Regions from separate parts of the Dietzia sp. 2505 genome, predicted to be linked through region 1. Evidence: riboswitches for the same ligand, from Rfam matches in the RefSeq annotation. Region 1 holds a riboswitch; the other holds the start of a gene.
What was found. Region 1 has a riboswitch for cobalamin ahead of cobN (cobaltochelatase subunit CobN). Riboswitches for the same ligand answer to the same signal wherever they lie in the genome.
Positions count from the first base shown of each region.

Region 1 (5,705 bases):
AGGGACCGGGCCTCGTGCCAGTCCAGGACCACACCGCGGTACCCGAGGTGGGAGGAGGTCGACGACGACGAGCGGTCCCGCTCCGGATCAACGACTCCCACCAACTCGACGCCCGGCGCGTGCCGGGCGAGCAGCTGCCTACGGAGGTCGACCAGCGGGTCTGAGGCCCCCTTGACCGCGGCCAGAGCGTAGGCGGACTCCCGCAGGGCCGTGATCGCCTCCACCGTGATCTGGTCCGGTCCCCCGGAGCCGATCCCCACCACCCGCACCCGGCGGCGCGGCGTGCCTCCCGCCTCCCCGGTCGGGAGGCGGGACACGCGGTCAGTCACCGTGGGTGTCCTCGAGGTCGCCCTCGACGTCCAGGTATACCTGCCGCATCCGGTCCATGATCTCGGCGTCCGGCTCGGCCCACAGCCCGCGGTCGGCGGCCTCGGAGAGCCGCTCGATCATCCCGCGCAGGGCCCACGGGTTGGAGCGACGTAGGAACTCCTGGTTGGTCTGATCCAGCACGTACTCCCTGGCCAACGTGTCGTACATCCAGTCGTGCACGACCCCGGCGGTGGCATCGAAGCCGAAGAGGTAGTCCACCGTCGCAGCCAGCTCGAAGGCCCCCTTGTAGCCGTGCCGCTGCATGGCCGCGATCCACCGGGGGTTGACCACGCGCGCCCGGAAGACCCGGACCGTCTCCTCCGCGAGCGACCGGGTGCGGATGGCGTCCGGCGTGGTGGAATCCCCCACGTAGGCGCGGGGTTCGGCGCCGGTCAGCGCGCGCACGGTCGCGATCATCCCGCCGTGGTACTGGAAGTAGTCGTCCGAGTCTGCGATGTCGTGCTCGCGGGTGTCGATGTTCTTGGCGGCCACCGCGATGCGCCGGTAGTTGGTGCGCATGTCGTCCGCGGCCGGGACGCCGTCCAGGTCGCGGCCGTAGGCGAAGCCTCCCCACCGGGTGTAGACCTCGGCCAGGTCGCGGTCGTCCCGCCAGTTGCCGGCCTCGATGGTCTGCAGGATCCCGGCGCCGTACGACCCCGGCGCGGAGCCGAAGATGCGGGTGGTCGCGCGCCGGTGGTCTGAGTGCTCGGCCAGGTCCGCGCGGGTGTGAGCGGCGACGTAGTTGTGCTCGGCCGGCTCGTCGAGGTCCGCCACCATCCGGACGGCGTCGTCGAGCATGGTGATGACGTGCGGGAAGGCGTCCCGGAAGAACCCCGAGATGCGCACGGTCACGTCGACGCGCGGGCGTCCGAGCTCGGCGGCCGGGACCACCTCGAGCCCGTTGACCCGGCGGGAGGCCTCGTCCCATTCCGGACGGACGCCGAGCAGGGCCAGGACCTCAGCCACGTCGTCACCCGAGGTCCGCATGGCCGAGGTGCCCCAGATCGACAATCCCACCGAGCTCGGGTACTCGCCGGTCTCCGCCACATGGCGGTCCAGCAGAGAGTCGGCCATCGCCTGGCCCGTGTCCCAGGCCAGCCGGGACGGAATGGCGCGCGGGTCCACGGTGTAGAAGTTGCGGCCGGTCGGCAGCACGTTGACCAGGCCGCGCAGGGGCGAGCCCGACGGACCGGCCGGCACGAATCCGCCGTCCAGGGCGTGCATCACCGCGTCGAGCTCATCGACGGTGGCGGCCAGGCGCGGAACCACCTCGCGGGCGGCGAACTCCAGCACGCGGCCGACCTCGTCGTCGTCTATCTTGACCTCGTCGATCCCGACCTCGTCGATCCCGACCTCGTCGCCCGCGGACTCACCGCCGGTTCCGGTCCCACCGGACCCGAGCCCCGCGGCGGCCAGGACCTCCGGCACCGCCGCGAGGTCCCACCCCCGGGCGTCCATGTCCTCGACCAGCGCCCGGGCCAGGGCCTCCACGCGGTCGACCTCCGGGGTCGGGGCGTCCTCCCCCAGCCCGAGCGCGCGGCGCAGACCGGGGACCGCGCCGAACTCACCACCCCACACCTGGGAGGCCCGCAGGATCGCCAGCACCAGGTTCACCCGGGCCTCGCCGTCCGGCGCCTGACCCAGCACGTGCAGGCCGTCGCGGATCTGGACGTCCTTGATCTCGCACAGCCAGCCGTCGACGTGGAGCAGGAAGTCGTCGAACTCCTCGTCCCCCGGCTGCTGCTCCAGGCCCAGGTCCTCGTGCATGTGTGCCGACCGCATGAGGGTCCAGATCTGCGCGCGGATGGCCGGCAGCTTGGCCGGGTCCATGGAGGCGATGTTGCCGTACTCGTCCAGCAGCTGCTCGAGGCGGGCGATGTCACCGTAGGACTCGGCGCGGGCCATCGGCGGCACCAGGTGGTCGACGATCGTGGCGTGGGCGCGACGCTTGGCCTGGGCCCCCTCCCCCGGGTCGTTGACCAGGAACGGGTAGATCAACGGCATGTCCGCGATCGCCGCGTCGGTCGCGCACGACGCCGACAGCGCGGCGTTCTTGCCCGGCAGCCACTCCAGCGAACCGTGCTTGCCGATGTGGACCAGCGCGTGGGCGCCGAAACCCCGCGCCAGCCACCGGTAGGCGGCCAGGTAGTGGTGGGAGGGCGCCAACTCGGGATCGTGGTAGATCGCGACCGGGTTCTCGCCGAACCCGCGGGGCGGCTGGATCAACAGGACGACATTGCCGGCCTGGATGGTGGCCAGGACGATCTCGCCGGCGTCGTTGACGAACAGCTGACCGGGCGCCTGCCCCCAGGCCTCGACCATCTCGGAGCGCAGCGACTCGGGCAGGTCCGCCGTCCACGCGAGGTAGTCGTCGGTCGAGATCCGCACGTGACTGTCGGTGAGCTGGGCGTTCGTGAGCCACTCCTCGTCCTGACCGCCCGCGGCGATCAGGGCGTGGATCAGCGCGTCTCCGGCGGCGGTGTCGTCGGCGTAGTCCCCCGCGGTGTCGAGGAACCGGGCGACCGGCCCGTCCGCCGGCCCCAGGTCGTACCCCTCGTCGCGCATGCGGCGCAGGAGTCGGATGGTCGACACCGGGGTGTCCAGACCGACCGCGTTTCCGATCCGCGAGTGCTTGGTCGGGTAGGCCGAGAGCACCAGCGCGACGCGTCGCTCGGCCGCGGGCACGTGACGCAGCCGCGCGTGCGAGACCGCGATCCCCGCGACGCGGGCGCAGCGTTCGGGGTCGGCCACGTACCGGGGCAACCCGTCGGCGTCGATCTCCTTGAACGAGAACGGCGCGGTGATGATTCGGCCGTCGAACTCGGGGATCGCGATCTGGTTGGCCGAGTCCAGCGGGTTGACGCCGTCGTCGGAGGCCTCCCAGTCCTCCCGACTCCACGTCAGGCACAGCCCCTGCAGCACCGGGATGTCGAGCGTCGCGATCCGTTCGACGTCCCACGTCTCGTCCTCGCCGCCCGCGCTCACCGCGCCTGGCGTGGTGCCGCCGGCGGCCAGGACCGTGACGATCAGCGCGTCGAGCGTCCCGAGCGCCTCGAACAGCTCGTCGGGGGCCGAGCGGAGCGACCCGGCGAACACGGGGACGCCCACGGCCTGCCCGGTGGCGTCGATGGCATCGGCGAGCGCATGCGCGAACTCCGAGTTCCCGCTGACCTCGTGCGCCCGGTAGTAGAGCACTCCCACGCGGGGGACGCCCCGCGACTGGTCGGTTCCGATCGGGGAGGCCACAGACTCCGGCCGCGGTGGCATCCCCCACACCGGGACGCTCTCCGGGGGTGCGAATCCGGTGCCGGTGAGCAGCACGGTGTCCGAGAGGAAGGCGTGGAGCTGGGCGAGGTTCCGCTCTCCCCCCTCGGCGAGGTAGCGGTGTGCCTCGGCCGCGATACCGATCGGGACGGTGGACAACTCCATCAGGTCGGCGTCCGGGGCCTGCTCGCCGCCCAGGACGACCACCGGCCGGCCGGAGGCCATGACCGCGGCGAACCCGGGCTCCCACGACCGGCGGGACCCGAGGATCCGGACCACGACCAGGTCGGCGCCGGCGAGCAGGCCGGGCAGGTCCGAGTCCACGTCGACCCGGGACGGGTTGCCGAGCGTCCACTGCGCGCGAGAGGCCCGCGCGGAGAGCAGATCCGTGTCCGAGGTGGACAGCAGGGTGATGCGTGGTGGCTGGCCCGAGCGCCGTGGTGATGCCGTGTCAGTCGATGGTGCGGTGTCGTCCGATGGTGCGGTGTCGTCCGATGGTGCCGAGGCGTCCTCAGGGGACGCCGAACGCCGGTCATGGCGCATGTTCTTCTCCAAACCCTCGTGGAACATGACGCCGTGGCCGGTCTCCTGGCTTTCGCATCGACGCCGCGCGACCGACCTTCCCGGGCCTGGGCCCAGTGGTCTCCGCCCCACTCGGGGACGGACGAGGGTGCGCGACTCCGCGACTACAGTGGCGAGGGCCGCGCCGGCTTTTCCTCCGGCTTCCCGAGCACCACGGCACCGGCGAGCCTATCCGGCGCCGCTCCCCAACGGGTGTCCGGCCGCCGGCTACCCGCTCGCCGCGCCACACCCCCGGGTGCCACACTGAGCCCCGTGAGCGTTTCCGGACCGACCCGCCGCACCCGCACCGACATGTGCCCCGGCGTCCTGCGCCCGTGGCCCGCCGAGGACGGCGCCCTTGTCCGGCTCCGCGTCCCGGGCGGACGGGTGTCGCCGGAGTCCCTCGCCGCGCTGCATAGGGTCGCAGCGAAATACGGCGACGACGACGTGCACGTGACCACACGAGCCAACCTGCAGTTGCGGGCCCTGCCGATGAGCCGCGACGGACGGCTCGCGGACGAGGTCGTGGCGGCCCTCGCCGCGACCGGGCTGCTGCCCGCCCCGTCGCACGAGCTCGTCCGCAACGTGCTCGTCTCCCCGCTCACCGGCCTGGTCGGCGGGAGGGCCGACCTCCGCCGCGTGACCGACCGGCTCGACGCCGGTCTCCGGGCGGATCCCGGGCTGGCCGGGTTGTCCGGGCGGTTCCTGTTCGTCCTCGACGACGGCCGCGGCGACCTGGTGGACCGCCCCGGGGACCTGGGGCTGGCGGCCCTCGACGCCGACACCGTGCAGCTGCGGGCGGGTGCGGACTGGTCGGCGGTGGTGCCCCTCGAGGAGGCGGCCGATCGCCTGCTCGACCTGGCCCGCGATTTCGCCGCCGCCCGCGGTACCGGCCCCGACGCGCCCTGGCACGTGCGTGAACTCCCGGTGCCGCTGACCGCCGCCTGCCCGGGCGACGGTCGTCTCCCCACCCCGGCCCCCGCGCTGCCGTACGGCCCGGTCCCGGGCTCCTCGGGACGGATCGAGCACGTCGGGGCCCCGGACGGCGTCCTCACCCGTGCCGTGATCGATCGCCTCACCGGCGAGGACGTCACCGAGCTCATCGTCACCCCGTGGCGCGGCGTGCTCACCGTGCGCACGTAGACTCGCCGCTGTCCCACGGCGAGGAACCCGGTGCGAGTCCGGGGCGGTTCCGCCACTGTGAGGCCCGGTCGACGGGCCGCCAAGCCAGATACTGGCCGAGGGATCGACGCGCTTCCTGGCGCGTCGCCTGAGACTTCTGACCGGGGCGAGAACCCCGAGGAGGACCCATGCCTGCTGTCCCCAGGCCGCCACGCCGCTACGATTATGTCGACGACGGGCCTGCGATCTACGTCGACTCGTTCGCCACCATCCGGCGGGAGACCGATCTGTCGCGCGTCCCCCAGGACGCCGAGCGGCTCGCCGTCCGGATGGTGCACGGCACCGGGCAGACCGACCTCGTCGATGACCTGCAGGTCCATCCGGGACTG
Region 1 is NZ_JBEPON010000003.1:371,581-377,285, reverse strand. It holds gene cobF (precorrin-6A synthase (deacetylating)) at 1-329, opposite strand, end outside; gene cobN (cobaltochelatase subunit CobN) at 322-4,203, opposite strand; cobalamin riboswitch at 4,195-4,386, opposite strand; gene ABIE38_RS08640 (ferredoxin-like domain-containing protein) at 4,468-5,337, shown strand; cobalamin riboswitch at 5,337-5,451, shown strand; gene ABIE38_RS08635 (precorrin-8X methylmutase) at 5,505-5,705, shown strand, end outside.

Region 2 (5,705 bases), 290 kb from region 1:
GATCGACACCCGCTGCCGTTCGCCCCCCGACAGGGCCAGGACGTCGCGGGTGGCCAACCCGGCCAACCCCACACGGTCGAGCACGGTGTCCACCACGTCGGCGTCGTCGGTCCCGAACGGCTCGAACAGCCCGCGCGTCACGGTTCGTCCGAGCCGCACCGACTCCCGGACCATGATGCCCCCCAGCGAGACCGGCTCCTGGGTGCTCACACCCACCGTGCGCGCCAGGGTCCGCCGGCGGAGTGAGGTGATGTCGTCGCCGTCGAGGCGCACCAGTCCGGCCGTCGTGGGCAGTGCCCGGTAGCAGGTGCGCAGCAGGGTCGTCTTGCCACTGCCGTTGGGGCCCACCAGCGCCGTGACCCGTCCGGGCGCGATGGTCAGGTCCACCCCGTCGAGGATCCGGCGTCCCCCGAGCTCGGTGGAGACGTCGGCCGCGGTCAGCGTGGTCATGTCGCCGACTTCCCGTAGCGCCGCCACAGCATGACCAGGAACACCGGCCCGCCCACGATCCCCGTGACCACGCCCACCGGGAGTTCGGCACCGTCGCTGACGGATCGGGCCGCGATGTCGGCCAGCACCAGGGCCACCGCGCCGAGCACCGCGGCCGTCGGCAGGAGCCGGGCCGACGTGCGCCCGGTGAGGTATCCGGCGAGATGCGGGATGAGCAGTCCGATGAACCCGATGGTCCCGGACACCGCCACCGCCCCGGCGGTGAGCATCGAGACCAGCAGCAACATGAGCAACCGGAACCGCGGGACGTTCATGCCCATGGCCGTGGCCCCGTCGTCGCCGGTCAGGAGGAGATCCAGGTGGCGGCTCGACAGCATCACCAGGACGCCCGCGACGGCGAGAATCGCAGCCGGGGCCAGGAGCATGGTCCACCCGGCGTCACCGAACCCGCCGGCCAGCCAGCGCATGACGGTGCCCAGTTGGTGGTCGTCGCCCAACACCAACAGCGTGAACGTGTTGAGCGCGCCGAACATCATCGTCAGGGCCGCCCCCACCAGAACGATCGCCGTGGTGTCGTGCGCGCGACGAGCCACCAGGACCACCCCGGCCAGCGGCAGCAGGGCGCCGAGAAAGGCGGCCATCGGGAGCGTGAAGACACCCCACATCCCGGCCCCCACACCCAGGACGGTCAGGACCACGACGCCGAAGCCGGCCCCGGACGACACCCCCAGCAGGTACGGATCGGCCAGCGGGTTGCGCGTGACCGCCTGGGCGACGCCTCCCGCCACCGCGAGGGACGCGCCGACCGCCGCCGCCATCAGCGACCTCGGCAGCCGGGACTCGATCACGATCGCCTCGCGGGCCTCGGACCACCACGGGGTGAAGGAACCCGGGGCCACACGGTGGGCGACGATCGCCCAGACGTCGCCGAGTGGGATGGACACCGACCCCAGGGAGACCCCCACCGCCACGGACAGGGCGAGGAGGCCCAGTAGCGGAGCGAGGACCAACCCCAGCGGCCGCCTGTCGCGGCGCGGTTCCGTGGTGCGGGCCTGTGACGGGGGGCGGGGCTGCGACGGGGGGCGGGATGCTTCCGCGCGGCGGTTCGGAGCCGACGGGGGGTCCGGAACCGTTGCCCCCGTGCCACGTGCGCTGCGGCCCCCGTCGTGGACGACTGTCGCCACCTCAGCGCCCGAAGGCGTCGGGGTGGAGCTCGCGGGCGATGGTCTCCACCGACGTCGCCATCCGGGAGCTCTCGAAGAAGTCGGCGAGGGGGACCACCACGATGCGGTCGTCGCGGATCGCCGGCGTCGTGGACATGATGGGCTGGTTGCGCAGGTAGGCGATCTTGTCCTCGGCGCTGGTGGCGCCGTAGTCGAGCACCACGATCGCCTCCGGCCGGCGCTCGCCGAGGATCTCCCACGTGGTCTTGAGGTAGGGCCGGTCGCCCTCGATGAAGATGTTGTCGGCTCCCGCGTACTCACCGATCAGCTGGCCGATGCCGACGCCGCCGATCGTCATCGGCTCCGCCTCGCCGCTGTCGTAGAAGAACGTCGGGGTCCCCGAGATGCCGGCCTCGTCCAGGGTGGCGCGGACCGACTCGATCCGGTCGACGATGCCCTCGGTGAGCTCCTGCGCGCCCTCCTCCAGCCCGAGGACCCGACCCAGCTGGGAGAAGTCGGTCTCGAGCATGGAGACGTCCGGGAACCCGTCGCCGCAGTACTCGGAGAACAGGAAGGTGTCGATACCCGCCGCGTCGAGGGCGTCCCGGCTGCGGCCCTCCTTCTCGTCGAACGCGCTGCGCATGCCGGCCACCACCAGGTCCGGCTCCAGATCGATGATCTGCTCCCAACTGGGGTACTCCTCGGCGAGCCCGGGTATCCGCTCCATCTCCTCGGCCACCTCGGGCAGGACGTCCTCGCGGTTCCCGTACCCGCGGCCGACGATCCGGTCCCCCGCACCCATCTGGATGAGGGTCTCCGTGACGTGGGCGTTCATCGTGATGATCCGCTCGGGCGGGGCGTCGAACGTGGATTCACGCTCACAGTTGGTGATGGTCACCGGCTCGGCGAACACCGCCCCGGAGGCGGTGCCCTCCTGCGCCTCGCCGCGGGAGCAGCCCGCGAGGGTGACCCCCGTGACGAGCAGCGCGGCGAGCGTGATGGTGGACCTGGACTGGCGACGGAACATGATCAGACCTCGGATCGTGTCGTGTTGCCCACGAACACACGAGACCCGCAGGTGGGCAGCCGTCGACGCCGGCGGCCGACCGTGCAGGACTCCGGATCGCAGACCTCGGCGATGGACGGAAGTCGCGAACCTCCGGGCAGGTAATCGGGCTCGTCGTCACCGAGGTGACGACACACCGTTGCGGGTCAGCGCCGGATTCTCACCGGTCTTCCCCTGCGTATCCGGAGATCAGCAAGTCGTGATGTCAGTATGCACAGTCGTAGCGGGAATGGTGAGGGCACCTCCCGGCAACTGTGCGCACGGGGAGGGGGTCTACTCGTCGTACCCGAGGGAGAACGCCGCCTCGAGGTCGTGCTTGGACAACGCACGGAACGCGATGTGCGTCTCTGTGTCCACCACGCCCGGGACCTTGTTCAGGCGGTCGGAGACGATGTCGGCCACCTCCTCGTTGCGGCGGGCCCGCACGAGCACGATGAGGTCGATGGTGCCCGTCACCGAGTACACCTCGGAGACCCCGTCGATCTCGGCGATCGCCTCGGCGACCTCGGGGATGCGCGCCGTCTCGGCGTGGACGAAGACGATGGCGGTGATCATGGCCTGAAGGGTAGTCCAGTCGCGCGACCCCGGCTCAGCGCATGTTCTCCGGGGTCCAGTACGCGCGCATCGAACGGATCTTGCCCTGTTCGTCGTGGGTCATCAGGTCCCACACGTTGATGGTGGCCTTGGAGTCGGCGTCGAAGTGGGTGGTGATCTCGAAGTTGAACAGCAGGTCGTCGCCGCACACCCGCGCCTCGATCACCTCGCCGTCGATCTTCATGGCCACCACGGACGAGTAGAACTCCCGGATCGCCGCCTTGCCCTCGTGGACGGTGCCGCCCCCGACCGGGTCCTCGACCGTCGCGTTCTCGGCGTAGAGGTCCATCACGGCCTCGAGATCGCCGGCGACCAGCCCGGCGATGTAGGAGTCTGCGGTGGCACGGATCTGCTCGGGGGAGGCACTCACGACGGTGGCCCTTTCGGTATGACGGCGAGACACCTCGAGCCTAGAACGTGTTCTCGAATAGGGCGCTCGTACCTCGGAATCGAAAAGAAATATGTGACTTGCGCCACACCCGTAGTGGGCCTACGCTCCGTTCACCAGACATCAGGACGTCCATCCGGCCCGGGAACGGGGTACGCCATGTCCACACGGAACGTCTCGGCCAAGGGTTCGGACGAGGAGTCCTTCCACACCGGCCGGGTGGTGATCATCTCCCTGGTCGCCGCGCTCGGCGGCTTCCTCTTCGGCTTCGACACCGCCGTCATCAACGGCGCCGTGGACGCCGTCCAGGAGACCTTCGGGATGAACGCCGGCCTCACCGGGTTCGTCGTCTCCTCTGCCCTGCTCGGGTGCATCGCCGGCGCGTATCTCGCGGGCCGCCTCGCCGACCGCTGGGGGCGCACGCGCGTCATGGTCCTGGCCTCGGCGCTGTTCACCGTCAGCGCGATCGGATCCGGGCTCGCCTTCGGCCCCTGGGATCTCATCCTGTGGCGGGTGGTCGGTGGCCTGGGCGTCGGTGCGGCCTCCGTCATCGCGCCGGCGTACATCGCCGAGGTGGCCCCGCCCTCGATCCGCGGCCGCCTCGGGTCCCTCCAGCAGCTCGCGATCGTCTCCGGCATCTTCGTCGCCCTGCTCTCCGACGCCTGGCTGGCAGCCGTGGCCGGTGGCGCGATCGAGGAACTGTGGTTGGGGATCCAGGCCTGGCGCTGGATGTTCCTCACCGAGCTGGTCCCCGCCATCACCTACGGCGTGCTGGCGCTCATGATCCCCGAGTCGCCCCGCTACCTGCTGGCCAAGGGGCTGGTCGGCGAGGCGAGAGACGTCCTGCGCACCATCCAGTCCAGCGGCGTCGACAACCGCATCAAGGAGATCCGAGCGACGGTCCGCGAGGACAGGAAGCGGTCGTGGCAGGACATGCTCACCCCGAGCGGCAGGAACCTCCTGCCGATCGTGTGGATCGGCATCGTGCTGTCCGTCTTCCAGCAGGCCGTGGGCATCAACGTGATCTTCTACTACTCGACCTCCCTCTGGCAGTCGGTCGGCTTCACCGAGGCGGATGCGCTCACCCAGACCGTCATCACCTCGGTCACGAACATCGTCGTGACGATCGTGGCCATCGCGCTGATCGACAAGATCGGGCGTCGCAGGCTGCTCATGACGGGATCAGTGGGCATGACCGTCTCGCTCGCGGTGATGGCCCTGATGTTCAGCACCGCCACGATGGGTCCGGGGCCCGACGGCGAAATGGCTCCCCAACTCGCTGATACCCAGGGGCTGGTCGCGCTGATCGCCGCCAACGGTTTCGTCGTGTTCTTCGGCATGTCCTGGGGACCGGCGGTGTGGGTGCTGCTCGGCGAGATGTTCAACAACCGCATCCGCACGGCGGCGCTCGGCCTGGCCGCGGCCGCCCAGTGGCTGGCGAACTTCGCGGTCTCCACCGCGTTCCCGCCGATGGCCGAGTTCAGCCTGACGTTCACCTACGGTTTCTACGCGGTGTCGGCGCTGCTGTCCTTGCTGTTCGTGGCCAAGTTCATCCCCGAGACCACCGGCCGCTCGCTCGAGGACATGGAGTAATCCGGCCCCCGCGCCCTCTCCGCCGCCCCCCGCCCAGCCAGGCCCGTCGCCAAGAGCGTTCCGCACACATCGGCCGAGAAAGGGGTGCGCGGAACGCTCTTCTCGATGTGGGGCGGGCAGCGGGGCGAATGGCCCGGCACGGGCCGATCAGGCCGCGTCGTCGGGCGTCCGCACCGGGCAGAACAGGTCGGTGCGCAGGGTCGCGGGATCGATGTCCGGCGAGGGTTCGGTGACGTACGACTCCCAGAACGGACTCGCCGGAGCGCGCCCCAGGGATCCGATCTCGCCCATGAACTCCTGCCACGCCTCGCCCAGCCCGTCGTAGGAGCCGAGGTGGCTCGTCACGGCGACCTGGCCGGCCGGGAGCTCGGAGGCCACCACGCGCATCCCGCCGGAGTCCTCCGCCTCCCCGCCGACCCCCTCGGGCAACGGCTCGGCCAGCGGGAAGCCG
Region 2 is NZ_JBEPON010000003.1:78,570-84,274, forward strand. It holds gene ABIE38_RS07220 (ABC transporter ATP-binding protein) at 1-450, opposite strand, end outside; gene ABIE38_RS07225 (FecCD family ABC transporter permease) at 447-1,460, opposite strand; gene ABIE38_RS07230 (ABC transporter substrate-binding protein) at 1,636-2,640, opposite strand; cobalamin riboswitch at 2,759-2,880, opposite strand; gene ABIE38_RS07235 (Lrp/AsnC family transcriptional regulator) at 2,953-3,234, opposite strand; gene ABIE38_RS07240 (SgcJ/EcaC family oxidoreductase) at 3,269-3,643, opposite strand; gene ABIE38_RS07245 (sugar porter family MFS transporter) at 3,821-5,254, shown strand; gene ABIE38_RS07250 (GyrI-like domain-containing protein) at 5,402-5,705, opposite strand, start outside.
Region 2: it holds a riboswitch for cobalamin, as region 1 does, so the genes downstream of both, ABIE38_RS07230 (ABC transporter substrate-binding protein) here and cobN (cobaltochelatase subunit CobN) in region 1, are expected to answer to the same signal.